Regions from separate parts of the Kribbella sp. CA-245084 genome, predicted to be linked through region 2. Evidence: riboswitches for the same ligand, from Rfam matches in the RefSeq annotation. Region 2 holds a riboswitch; the other holds the start of a gene.

Region 1 (5,963 bases), 660 kb from region 2:
CGGTATGTCCGCGTCGACCGGTTGGCGCGTGACGCGTGCGACCGCGCGCTGATGGTGCCGGCGGAGAGCGAAGGCGTCCAGTACGACGAGGAGGCGCTCGACGAGCTGTACGCCCAGACCGACGGCTACCCGTACTTCGTGCAGGCCTTCGCACACTCCACCTGGGACCACGCGCCGACTTCACCCATCACCATCAAGGACGTCGCTGTAGCTGCTCCCGAGGCGTCTGCCGAGTTGACCGTCGGGTTCTTCGGCTCGCGGTACGAACGTGCCACGCCCGCCGAACGCGAGTACATGCGCGCGATGGCCGAGCTGGGCATCGGCGTCGACGACGGCTCCGTCCCTACCGCCGAAGTAGCCAGCACCCTCAACCGCAAACCCCAGTCGCTGTCCCCCGCCCGAGACGGCCTGATCAAAAAAGGCCTAGTCTTCTCCGCCGAACGAGGAACCGTAGCCTTCACCGTCCCCCACTTCGGAAAATTCCTCCGGACGCGGACGGCTTAACGGAACTGGGGTTTCGTGAGGTGGCAGGTAGTCGATAGGGTCGAGTGTCATGACCACCCGGCGGAGCGGCCAGCGTGCGGGGACGCGTGGGCGGCATAGCCGGCGGAAGTCGTACCGGGGGCAGTGGTTCGCGGTGACTGCCCTGGCTGTGGTGGGGACCGTGGTGGTGGCGCATCCGGATGTGGCGCATCGGGCCAGCCTTGCGGCTGAGGTGGTTGCGGGGGCCAACGAACCTGTGGCTGTCGAGACGCCCAGTGCGACGCCGACGCCGACGCCGGTGGTGACCCCGACGCAGAAGTTCACGACTCCGTTGCGGCCGGCACCGACCTTGACGCGGAAGCCGAAGAACGCGAAGCCGAACGTGCTGGTGTCGACCGGGAAGCTTGCCGTCGTGCCTGGGTTCAACAAGGCGAGCGGCGTGCGCGACAAGCTGACGTACCGCGTCGAGATCGAGGAGGGGCTGTCGGTGAACGGAGCCGCTGTCGCCGCGGCGATCCACAAGACGCTGACGGACCCGCGCGGATGGCAGGCGCTGCACCCGGTGAGCTTCGAGCGGACCGACAAGGTCGACGCCGATCTCCGGATCATCCTCGCGACGCCGGCGCTGACCGACAAGCTGTGCCTGCCGCTCGACACCGGCGGTGAGGTTTCCTGCCGGGTCGAGGACCGCGTGGTGCTCAACGCGAAGCGGTGGATGTACGGGATCCCGTCGTACAACGGGAACGTCGAGCTGTACCGCAGCTACCTGGTCAATCATGAGGTCGGTCACGCGCTCGGCCATGGGCACTCGACCTGCACCAAGCCGAAGACCCCCGCGCCGGTGATGATGCAGCAGACCAAAGGCCTGGCAGGCTGTCTTCCGAACGCCTGGCCCACCATCAAGGCAACCTGAGAAACTAGGTACGACGGGAGGGAGCAGCGAATGTCGTCACAGGACTTCCCGACGTACGGCCGGGGCGATCAGCCCCAGCAGCCCGAGCAGCAGCAGCCCGGCGAGGAGCATCACTACCCCCCGCCCACGCCGTACGGCGGTGGCACGTACGGCACCGGCCGCGGCACTCCGCCGGCCGAAGGCCCGTACGCGCCGCCCCAGCCCTACGGCACCCCACCCGGTCAGTACGGCGTCCCGCCGCACCCGCAGGCTGGTCCGCACCACGCCCAGCCGCCCAGCTACCGCCCCGGCATGCCGTACGGCGCACCGTCGAGCCCTGAGCCGCACGAGCTCCCCGTGTACGGAAGGGAGCAGCCGCGCGACCCCCGTGCCGCCCGGGTCGTCGGTCTGGCCACGGTGATCGCCGGGTTCTACGGTCTGCTCGTCATCTCCGTCCAGCGGGTCTCGCTGCGCGACATCTCGCAGGCACCGGGCTCACCACTCAACCACCCGCTCCGCACCGACGTGATCGACGCGATCGGCCAACTGCTGCTCGTGGTCGTCGGCGCGGGCGCGCTGTTCATGTGGATCCGCGACGTACTCGCCCGTCGCAAGGCCGGCCGCCAGCCGGAGCCGGCTGAGCTGGTCGGACTCGGGCTGGTCGCGCTCTCCGCTGTACCGATCCTGATCTGGCTGATCATGGTGCTGACCACCGGCCTGGGATCCATCGACGGCGCGGTCGACCGGCTGCCCACGGCGTACGGCTGGGGCGGTGCCGGTCTGCTGATCCTCGCGGTCGGTCTGTTCCTCGGGTACCGCGAACTGAAGCCCGACGTGCCCAACCCGGTCGTCCAGGGCCCACCGGCCAAGGCGCCCTGGGAGTGAGCGCACCAGTCGTCCTGGTGCCCGGCCTGGGCCTCGGCCCCGAGTCGTACGCCCGGACCGTAGAACATCTCGTCACGCCGTACCACCTGGTCACCTTGCCCGGGTACGGCGAACCGGCCGGCGCCCGCGAGGACCTGCACCCGCGCGCACTGGCAGTCGCCCTTGCCGAGAAGATCCGCGAGCGGTCCGTCCTCGTCGGCCACTCCGCCAGCTGCCAGATCGTCGTCGAGACCGCAGTCCGGTACGCCGACCTCGCGCACGCCGTCGTACTTGTCGCGCCGGCGGGTGACGCGCGCATGTCCAGCTGGGTCGACCGTACGGTGCGCTGGCTCGGATCCGCCGTACCGGACTCGCCCAAGCTGATCCGGACCGTGACCCCGCAGTACGCGCGGACGACGCTGCCGACGATCGCCCGCGCGGTCGAGGCCTCACGGCATCACGACCTGGCCGAAGTGATCTCGCAGGTCAAGGCACCGGTGTTCATCGTCCGCGGCAAGTACGACCTGCTCTCGACGGCGGAGTGGGTCCAGCGGCTCGCCGAGCTGAGCCACGGCGAGGCCCGGACCTTCGCCACCGGCGCGCACATGCCGGTTGTCACGAACGGTCCGGAGCTCGCCGCTCTCATAGAACGAGCAGCCGCCCTGCCGGAAACTACCTGACGCGTTAGACTCCAAGCACAACCTATGCGGGAGCTCGCACCGAACACGCGCGGGCTGAGAGGGCGACAGCTTGGGTCGCCGACCGCCTGAACCTGACCGGGTAATGCCGGCGTAGGGATTGGGGTCACTCATGACCGATACCGCTGTTCGTCCTGCCAGCTCGACCGAGGCGCCGCTCGTCCTCACCACCGATGCGCCGCGGACGCTCGGGTTCTTCGACCAGTTCACGCTGTGGGGCAACTTCGGCATCTCGCTGTTCGGCCCGGTGACCGGTGCGCTCGTGGCGGCGTACACGGGCTCGCTGTGGCAAGGTCTGCTCGCGGTCGTCGTCGGCTGCGGGATCGGGGCGCTCGTGCTGGGTGGTGCGGCCGTGTTCGGGTCGCACACCGGTGCGCCGGCGATGGCGAGCCTGCGGGGGTTGTTCGGCCGTCGCGGCTCGATCGCGCCGACCATCCTGAACATCGCGCAGAACGTCGGCTGGGCGACGATGGAGATCATCGTGATCTCGCAGGCCGCGGTCGCGGTGACGAGTGAACGCTGGCGCTGGCTGTTCGTCGTACTGGCCGGGATCATCGCGACGACGATGGCGGTCCGGCCGCTGGGCAGCGTGAAGATCCTGCGGAAGTTCATGGTGTGGCTGGTGCTGATCGCGTCGGTCTACCTGTTCGTGCAGGTGCTCAGCAAGCCGGTGCACGCTCTGCCGCAGGACAGCGTGTTCGGCTTCTGGCCGGCCGTCGACCTCGCCGCCGCGGGTGTTGTGTCGTTCGCCCCGCTGGCCGCCGACTACACACGGCACTCGCGCACCAACAAGGCTGCCTTCGGTGGATCCGCACTCGGCTACGGCCTGGCAGCGATCGGGTACTACGCCCTCGGAGTCGTCGCGGTGGCCACCTTGCAGACCAACAGCGACGACGTGATCACCGCACTGGTCACCCTGCCCGCCGGCGCGATCGCTCTGTTCGTGCTGCTGGTCGACGAGGTCGACGAGGCGTACGCGAACGTCTACTCGACCACCATGGCCACGCACAACCTGATCGGCCACATCGACCGCCGGTGGATCTCGGTCGCGATCGGTGTGCTCGCTACCGGGCTCGCGCTGATGGTTGACCTAGGCAACTACACGCAGTTCCTGTACCTGATCGGCTCGGTCTTCATTCCCCTGTTCGCGGTCGCGATCGCCGACTTCTTCGTGGTCAGCAAGATGAACTGGGACGTGTCCGGCACGGCGAAGTTCCGCTGGCAACCGACGCTCGCCTGGCTGATCGGATTCGTCGGGTACCAGCTGGTCAACCCGGGCACCGTGGCCGGCTGGTCCCCGTTCTGGACCGACGTACAGCAGGCGCTCTTCAACAACCACCCGGTCCCGACCTGGCTCGGCGCGACGTACACCTCGATCGTCATCTCGATGCTGGCCGCGGTTCTGCTCGGCCGGATCGGTCGGCGGCAGGCTGCCTGAGCAGCACGAGGGCGATCGCCGGGAAGATCAGCACGGACAGCAGTCCGGCGCAGACCAGCGCGGCGGCGGTGACCGGAGTCATCAGCCCGGTCACCACGCCGATCTGCGTCGCGGTCACGATGAACGGCAACGAGGTCGCCTGCAACAGCGCGACAGCGGCGGTACTCCGACGACCCAGTGTCCGCACCGAGAGGTACGCCGGTATGCCCCGCACCACGAGCAACGCCAGTAAGAACAGCGGAACACGCACCAGCGCCGCCGGATCGTCGAACAACCCGCGCAGATCCAGCCGCAGACCGCTCGTCACGAAGAACACGGGGATCAGGAAGCCGTAGCCGAGCGCCTCCAGCTTCGTCCGGAACCTGGGGTGAGAGGTCGCATCGCGGTCCACCAAACCAACGACTGCCCCGGCCAGGAATGCCCCGAGGATCGTCTCCAGCCCGAATTGCTCGGCCAAGGCCACAAAGGCGATCAGCAACACCACGGCCGCCCGGACCCGGATCTCCGCGGTGGTGTCCTGCAACCGCAACAGAACCAGGCCGATCCGCTGCGACCTGCCCGCGGTCGCCACGACCAGTCCGGTGACCGCGACGAGCAACGCGAACAGCCCGACCATGATCAACCGCTCGCCCGCGCCCCCGCCCTCGGTCGAGAACACCAGCGACAACAGGAGCACAGCCGCGAAGTCGGCAACCGAAGCCGCGGCAATGGTGAACTGACCGACTGTCCCGTCCACCTGACCAGCGTCCTTGAGCACCGGCACCACGAGCCCCAGCGAGGTCGCCGACAGCGTCACGGCGAGGAGCAACGCGCTGTGCACCCAGCCGGCGGCCGCGAACACCGCACCGGTCGCGCCGCCCAGCACGAGTGTGACCAGGTAACCGAGTACGGCGAGCCGCAGGACCTGACCACGCAGCCGATGGACATCGATCTCGAGTCCCGCGAGAAAGAGCAGGAACGCCAGGCCCAGCACGGAGACGATCTGCACCGGCAGATCGACGTCGACCAGCCCGAGGCCGTGTGGGCCCACGATGATCCCGGCCACGATCTCCAGCACGACGGCCGGTACGCGGAGGCGCGGGCTGAGTCCGAGCAGCAGCGGGGCCAGCAGCGCGATCACCGCGACCGCGAACAGATTGGTGAACTCGACATCCGGCATACCAAGTCAGTGCCGCCGGACCTGCCGGGCGTTACAGGTCAGTCGCGCGGGAAGGCGCGGAACGCTTCCAGCAGGCGTTCTTGGGTTTCAGTGCTGAGGGATTCGGGCTCGACCTGGCCGACCTCGGCGATGGTACGGCGCATTTGCTCGACATAGATCTCGCAGCCGTCGCAGATCGCGAGGTGCTCAACGAAGCGTTGCTCGGCCTCCGGATCCAGCGCTCCGTCGAGGAAGGCGGTGACCAGCTCGACCAGCTCCGCGCACGTCATCACGCAGCTCCGAAGTACTGCTCAAGCTCGCTGCGGACGGCGGCGCGGGCGCGGTGCAGCAGGACACGCTGGTTCGCTGCCGAGATGCCGAGCAGGGTGCAGACCGCGCCGGCGTCCTGTCCGTCGATGTCACGCAAGGTCAGCACCACCTGTTGGCGGG
Region 2 (5,963 bases):
CGTTCCTCCGGCCGAACGACGTGATCGCGCAACTGACCGAAGCGCTGGTGGCGTCGTGAACGCCCGCATCCGCGCGGTCTTCGAGGACGCCGGCGTACGCGGGTGGCTGCACGCGGTCGCGCTGGACGAACCCGACGCGACGGTCGAGGTCGACGCGGACGGAATCGTGCCGCTGGCCTCGGTGTACAAGCTGCCGTTGCTGGCCGGGTTCTGCCGGCTCGTGGATCTCGGCGAGCTCGATCCACGGCAGCAGCTCACGCTCGATCCGTCGACGAAGACCGGCGGGCCTACCGGGTTGTCCACCTTCGCGGATCCGGTCACGGCCTCGCTGCGGGACCTGGCGCTCTCGATGATGACGCTGTCCGACAACGCTTCCGCGGATGCACTGCTGGAGGTTGTCGGGCTGCCGCGGCTGGCCGAGCTGCTCAAGTCATTCGGTCTGCAAAGGACCTGGGTACGCCGCGGTACCGCGGGCAATCTGCGTGATCTGCAACGCCGGACCAGAACGAACGATCCGGACGCGGCCCTCGCCGTACTGGCGGACAACGACCAGACCGATCCGGCCGGGGTCTATGAAGCAGTGAACGCCTCGGCAGCCAGCGCCCGCGACATGACGCTGTTGCTGCGGCGGTTGTGGGCGGGGGAGTTGCTGTCGCCCGAGCAGACCGAGTTCGCCAAGGCGACGATGCAGCGGCAGGTGTTTCTGCACCGGTTGGCGTCCGGCTTCCCGCACGACGGCGTACGCGTCGCGGGGAAGACCGGGACGTTCGGGGCGTTGCGGCACGAGGTCGGCGTGGTCACGCTGCCGGGCGGTACGGCGTACGCGGTCGCGGTCTTCACGCTCGCCGCGCGCGGCGACGTCCGCCAGCCACGCGTGGACGCCGCCATCGGCGAGGCGGCCCGCGTAGCCGTCGACCTCCTGCGTTAGACGATCTGCTGCGTTAGACGATCGCGAATGCTTCGATCTCGAGGAGGACGTCGGGGTTGAACAAGGCGGCCACCTGGACGGCGGAGGCGGCCGGTTTGGTGCCGGGGATGTACCTGTCGCGCACCGCGCGGATCGCGGGCATGTGCGCCATGTCGGTGACGAAGATCGTCATCTTCGCGATGTCCTCGAAGGTCGCGCCCGCGCCGGCCAGGCAGCGCTCCAGGTTGGCGAACACCTGCTCGGCCTGGGCGCCGGGATCACCGACGCCGACGAGCTTCCCGTCGGCGTCCAGGGCGACCTGTCCGGCGATCGCCACCCACTGCCCGTGACCGGTCACGACGTGGCTGTAACCGTTGCCCGGGGCAACTCCAACTGCGCGCGGATACTCCAGGTTGCTCATGCACCAGATATACCCCGGCAAGGGTTGAGAAACCGGTTTCCATCGGGAGAGGATACGGGTGTGGGCCGGACACCGAAGGACTCGATCACGATCGCCGACGTCGCGCGGCTGGCGGAGGTGTCGCGGGCGACCGTGTCCCGGGTGATGAACGGCCGGCTCACTGTCGCACCCGAGATCGTCGCCCGGGTGCGCGCGGCCGCGGACCGGCTCAACTACCGTCCGAGTGACCTGGCACGCAGCCTGTCCCTCGGCCGGACGAACATGGTCGCACTGGTGGTCCCCGATCTGGGCAACCCGCTGTTCCAGCAGATCCTTCGCGGCATCACGAACGCGTCCGCGGCGGCCGGTTACCGGGTGCTGGTCGCGGAGACCGACGAGGACCCGACCGCCGAGGCCGAGATCGCGATCGAGGCGCGCCGGCGGTGCGATGCGCTGATCATGGTCTCGCCGCGGTTGGACGAGGAGCGGCTGCTCGAGCTGTTGCCGCAGGTGCAGCCGGTCATCCTCGTCAACAGGCAAGGCCCGGAGGATGTCTCGTCGGTGGTGGTCGACTACGGCCGCGCCGTACGGATCGTCGTCGATCATCTGGTCGGGCTGGGGCATCGGCGGCTCGCGTTCCTGTCGGGGCCGGCGGCGAGTGCGTCGAACACGCTTCGGCTGCGGGCTCTCGAGGTCGCGCAGCGGGAGATCCCGGGGCTGGAGCTTGTCCGGCTCGAGTGCGGGCGGTCGATCGAGGACGGGTACGCCGCAGTTGAACGGGTGCTCGAGTCGCATGTGACCGCGGTGGTCGCGTTCAACGATCTGGTCGCGTTCGGTCTGCTGGCGAGGCTCAACGAGGTCGGTGTCGCCGTACCGGCTGATGTGTCGGTGACCGGGATGGACGACATCGGGCTGGCGCGATTCGCCGTACCGTCGCTGACGACGGTTCGCGTGCCGCAGAAGGACCTTGGGGAGCTGGCGTGGCGGCGGCTGCACGCGTCGATCGCTGCACCGAACGGCGATGCGGACGACGTACCTGAGCTGCGGCTGGCGGTGCGTGCGAGCACGGGGCCGGTGCCGGAGCCGCGATTGCACGGCGGTACGGCGGCTGGTCGGCTCGGGTGGCAGCAGCAGGGCGACATCTTCGCGCTCGGGAGCGATTCGGGCATGCTCGCGCGGTACGAATTCGGACGCCGGATGCCGCAAGTGCACGCGCCCCGGCCATACCTGCACCCGGTCCGCACGCTCGGCGGACACCCGTTGACCGAGGTCAGCCCGGTCGATCATCGGCATCACTACGGCGTCTCGCTCGCCGTACCGGTCGTCAACGGCACCTCGCACTGGGGCGGCCGGACGTACGTCCGCGACCAGGGCCCGACCCTGCTGACGAACCACGGTCAGCAACGCAGCCGCGGCGTCATCGCCAACGATCACGAGCTGATCGACGACATCACCTGGTACGACGAACAAGGCCGGCCGCAGCTCGTCGAACGCCGTCGTCTCGCCGGAGAACTCGCTGCCGGCGGCTGGCGACTCGACTGGCAAAGCGTCCTGACCGCGCGCTACGGCTCGATGCAGATCGAGAACCCGACGACGGCCGGTCGAGAAGGCGCCGCGTACGGCGGGATCTTCTGGCGATTGCCTGTGGCCGAGACGACGGTGCTCTCAGCTGATGGTGAGGGCCTCGACGCCGCGTTCGGTTCGACGAGTCCGTGGCTGGCCTTCGTCCAGGGCGACGTGAGTCTGTTGTTGGTGCAGCCCGATGGCGTACGGCGGTGGTTCCTCCGCGTCGACTCGTACGTCGGCGCGTGCCCAGCGCTCGCCTGGGACAGCCCGCTCACGCTGCAACCCAACCAGGAGCTGAGGCTGTCGCTTACCGCGCTCCTGCTGGATCGGCCGGTGGAACTCGCCGAGGCTAAGTCGTTGGCAGACCAGTTGTAGGCGACGACGCCAGCGCGGATTGCCAGCGGCGAGGGACCCGTCCGGCGAGGCGTGCGGCTCGTCCTGCGGAGACAGCGTCACGCATCGCGGCGGCCATCAGGGCAGGCTTCTCCGCACGTGTCACTGGCGTCGCGAGCATGACCGCATCGCAGCCGAGCTCCATCGCCAGCGCGGCGTCGCTCGCCGTACCGATCCCCGCATCGACGATGACCGGAACGTTGGCCGCGTCCGCGATCAGCGCGATGTTGTGCGGGTTGCGGATCCCGAGCGCCGAACCGATTGGTGCTGCCAACGGCATGACCGCCGCGCACCCTGCCTGTTCGAGCCGGCGGGCGAGGATCGGGTCGTCGTTCGTGTACGGCAGCACGGTGAAACCGTCCGCCACCAACGCTTCCACGGCATCGAGCAGCTCGAACGGGTCGGGCAGCAGGAGGTGATCGTCGGCGACGACCTCGACCTTGATCAGGTCGGTCTCCAACGCCTCCCGCGCCAGCTTCGCCGTCAGCACGGCCTCGGCGGCGGTGTGGCAGCCGGCCGTGTTCGGCAGTACGTCGATGCTGTGCTTCTTGAGTACGTCGAGCACCGAGCCTTCATGCCCCGTGCCGAGGCGGCGCATCGCGACCGTGGTCAACTGGGTGCCGGAGGCAATCAATGCCTCCTCCATCACTTCCAGGTTGGCCGAACCGCCGGTCCCCATGATGAGCCGGGACGTGTACGTCCGTCCGCCGAGCTCCAGTGGATCGTCCATCTCAGCCTCCCTGCGTCGCGCTGACGATCTCGACCCGGTCGCCACTCCGCAACGCGGTCTGCGCCCACTCGGCCTTGGTCAGCACGTTCTGATTCACGGCGACCGCGATACCGGTCGTGCGATCGGAGTACTCCGTGATCAGCTCGGCCACGGACTTGCCGGCCGGTACGTCGATCGCCGTACCGTTCACCCAGACGGATTCCATCGCGCTTCCTCCCTACGCCGGAATTACCCGATTCAGGTTCAGCGGTCGGTGACGGCGTAGTCACCCTCTCAGCCCACTCCCTGCGAGCTCCCGCGGACTTCTCAATTATAGCGTGGCTATCGTGACCGAAACTGCCTGGGGAGGCGACCGTCTTGGCGAAGCGGGTTGGGATCTCGGATGTGGCTGCTCGGGCCGGAGTCAGCCCGACGACGGTTTCACATGTGCTGTCGGGCCGGCGGCATGTCTCGGAGGCGACTCGGGCGCGGGTGCGGTCGGTGATGGACGAGCTCGGCTGGGAGCCGAACCAGCTGGCCCGCAGTCTGCGGACGCAGCGGACGCAGACGATCGCGCTGATCGTGCCGGACATCACGAACCCGTTCTACCCGTCGGTCGCGCGCGGTCTGCTCGACGTGGTCAGCGAGCCCGGGTACCAGGTGCTGATCGGCAACACGGACGGCTCGCCTTCGGCCGAGAAGGATCTGGTCGCGCGGATGGTGACTCGCAGCGTCGACGCGATCGTGTTCGCCGGCTACTACAGCAAGGCGAGCGACGTCGCGGCTGCCGTCGAGGCGGGGATCCCGGTGGCGCTGATGGGCGGGCGTCGAGCCTCTGCGGGGATCGACGTACTGACTTCCGACGACCTCGCAGCGGGGGAGATCGCCACGCGATATCTGATAGGCCGGGGCTATCACCGGATCGGCTTCATCACCGGTCCTGTCGGTGAAGGTCCGCCCGCCGACCGCGTGAAGGGTTATCGGCGCGCGCTGACCTCGGCCGGGCTGCGGTTCAACGGTCAGTTGGTTGTCCGTGAGGAGTTCTCGCGTGCCGGCGGTACGGCGGGGTTGCAGAAGCTGCTCGAACTGCGCAAGCCGCCGCGGGCCGTGCTGTGCACGAACGACATGGTCGCGATCGGCGCACTCGACGTCGCGCGTGATCGCGGGTTGCGGGTTCCCGACGACCTTGCAGTGATGGGTTTCGACGACATCGAGGCTGCCGCGCTCATCTCGCCGTCGTTGACCACGATCGCGGGCGATCCGCGCGAGCAGGGTCGCGCGGTCGGCCGGGTCCTGCTGGGCAGGCTGGAGGGGACGGCCGCCAGCCTGCCGCAGCGCATTCTGTTCGCGCCGTCCGTCGTACCGCGGGAATCCGCCTAGGGCGCGGTGACCGACGTCACCGTCGAGCCCGAGATGTACGTCGGCCAGACGCCTACCGTGACTGTGATCTGGCCGTTCGCATTAGGTGTCATCGTGCTGGTCAGACCGTAGAGGCTCGTGACCTGGACGGGGCCGGTCGCGTTGACCGTCACCGTCGTGTTGGATCCGGACGCGGCCCAGATGGCGCGGAACGGCGTACCGTCGTTCGCCGCGTAGACCTGGTCGATCAGGCCGTTGCCCGGGTTCTCCTTGCCGAGGAACGTCGCGCCGCGGAGCTGCCGTGCGGCTGTGGCATAGGCGACGTACGACGGCTTGGGGGTGTACTTGCCGAGTGCGTCGGCCTCGTTGTGAACCAGCCCGAAGTTGTTCTCCGCCGCGGCCGGGTCGATGCCGTCGTTCTTGAAGTCGTACATGTAGAACCGGTCGACGTCGTGCCCGGGCACGTTGAGCATCTCGCGCGCCATGTACATCGCCTGCGTCGGCTCGTCGACAGGGACCGCGCTGCCGGAGCCGGTGTACCAGCCGGCCTCGGTGATCCAGATCGGCTTGTCGACACCGCCGTTGTACTGCCGGATCGTTGCCCGCACCTGATCGATCGCCGTACCGAG

The links. Region 2 has a riboswitch for thiamine pyrophosphate ahead of thiS (sulfur carrier protein ThiS). Riboswitches for the same ligand answer to the same signal wherever they lie in the genome.
Region 1: linked by a shared signal. The riboswitch ahead of ACQPYH_RS01045 (purine-cytosine permease family protein) and the one ahead of thiS (sulfur carrier protein ThiS) in region 2 are both predicted to bind thiamine pyrophosphate.

Annotation. Positions count from the first base shown of each region.
Region 1 covers NZ_CP192053.1:209,717-215,679, forward strand. The annotation lists gene ACQPYH_RS01025 (ATP-binding protein) at 1-504, shown strand, start outside; gene ACQPYH_RS01030 (DUF3152 domain-containing protein) at 554-1,396, shown strand; gene ACQPYH_RS01035 (hypothetical protein) at 1,427-2,260, shown strand; gene ACQPYH_RS01040 (alpha/beta fold hydrolase) at 2,257-2,919, shown strand; TPP riboswitch at 2,936-3,054, shown strand; gene ACQPYH_RS01045 (purine-cytosine permease family protein) at 3,050-4,375, shown strand; gene ACQPYH_RS01050 (cation:proton antiporter) at 4,317-5,534, opposite strand; gene ACQPYH_RS01055 (anti-sigma factor family protein) at 5,573-5,803, opposite strand; gene ACQPYH_RS01060 (RNA polymerase sigma factor) at 5,803-5,963, opposite strand, start outside.
Region 2 covers NZ_CP192053.1:871,700-877,662, forward strand. The annotation lists gene ACQPYH_RS04355 (LysR family transcriptional regulator) at 1-59, shown strand, start outside; gene ACQPYH_RS04360 (serine hydrolase) at 56-928, shown strand; gene ACQPYH_RS04365 (RidA family protein) at 942-1,328, opposite strand; gene ACQPYH_RS04370 (DUF6807 family protein) at 1,389-3,248, shown strand; gene ACQPYH_RS04375 (thiazole synthase) at 3,223-3,996, opposite strand; gene thiS (sulfur carrier protein ThiS) at 3,998-4,201, opposite strand; TPP riboswitch at 4,194-4,305, opposite strand; gene ACQPYH_RS04385 (LacI family DNA-binding transcriptional regulator) at 4,354-5,355, shown strand; gene ACQPYH_RS04390 (glycosyl hydrolase) at 5,352-5,963, opposite strand, start outside.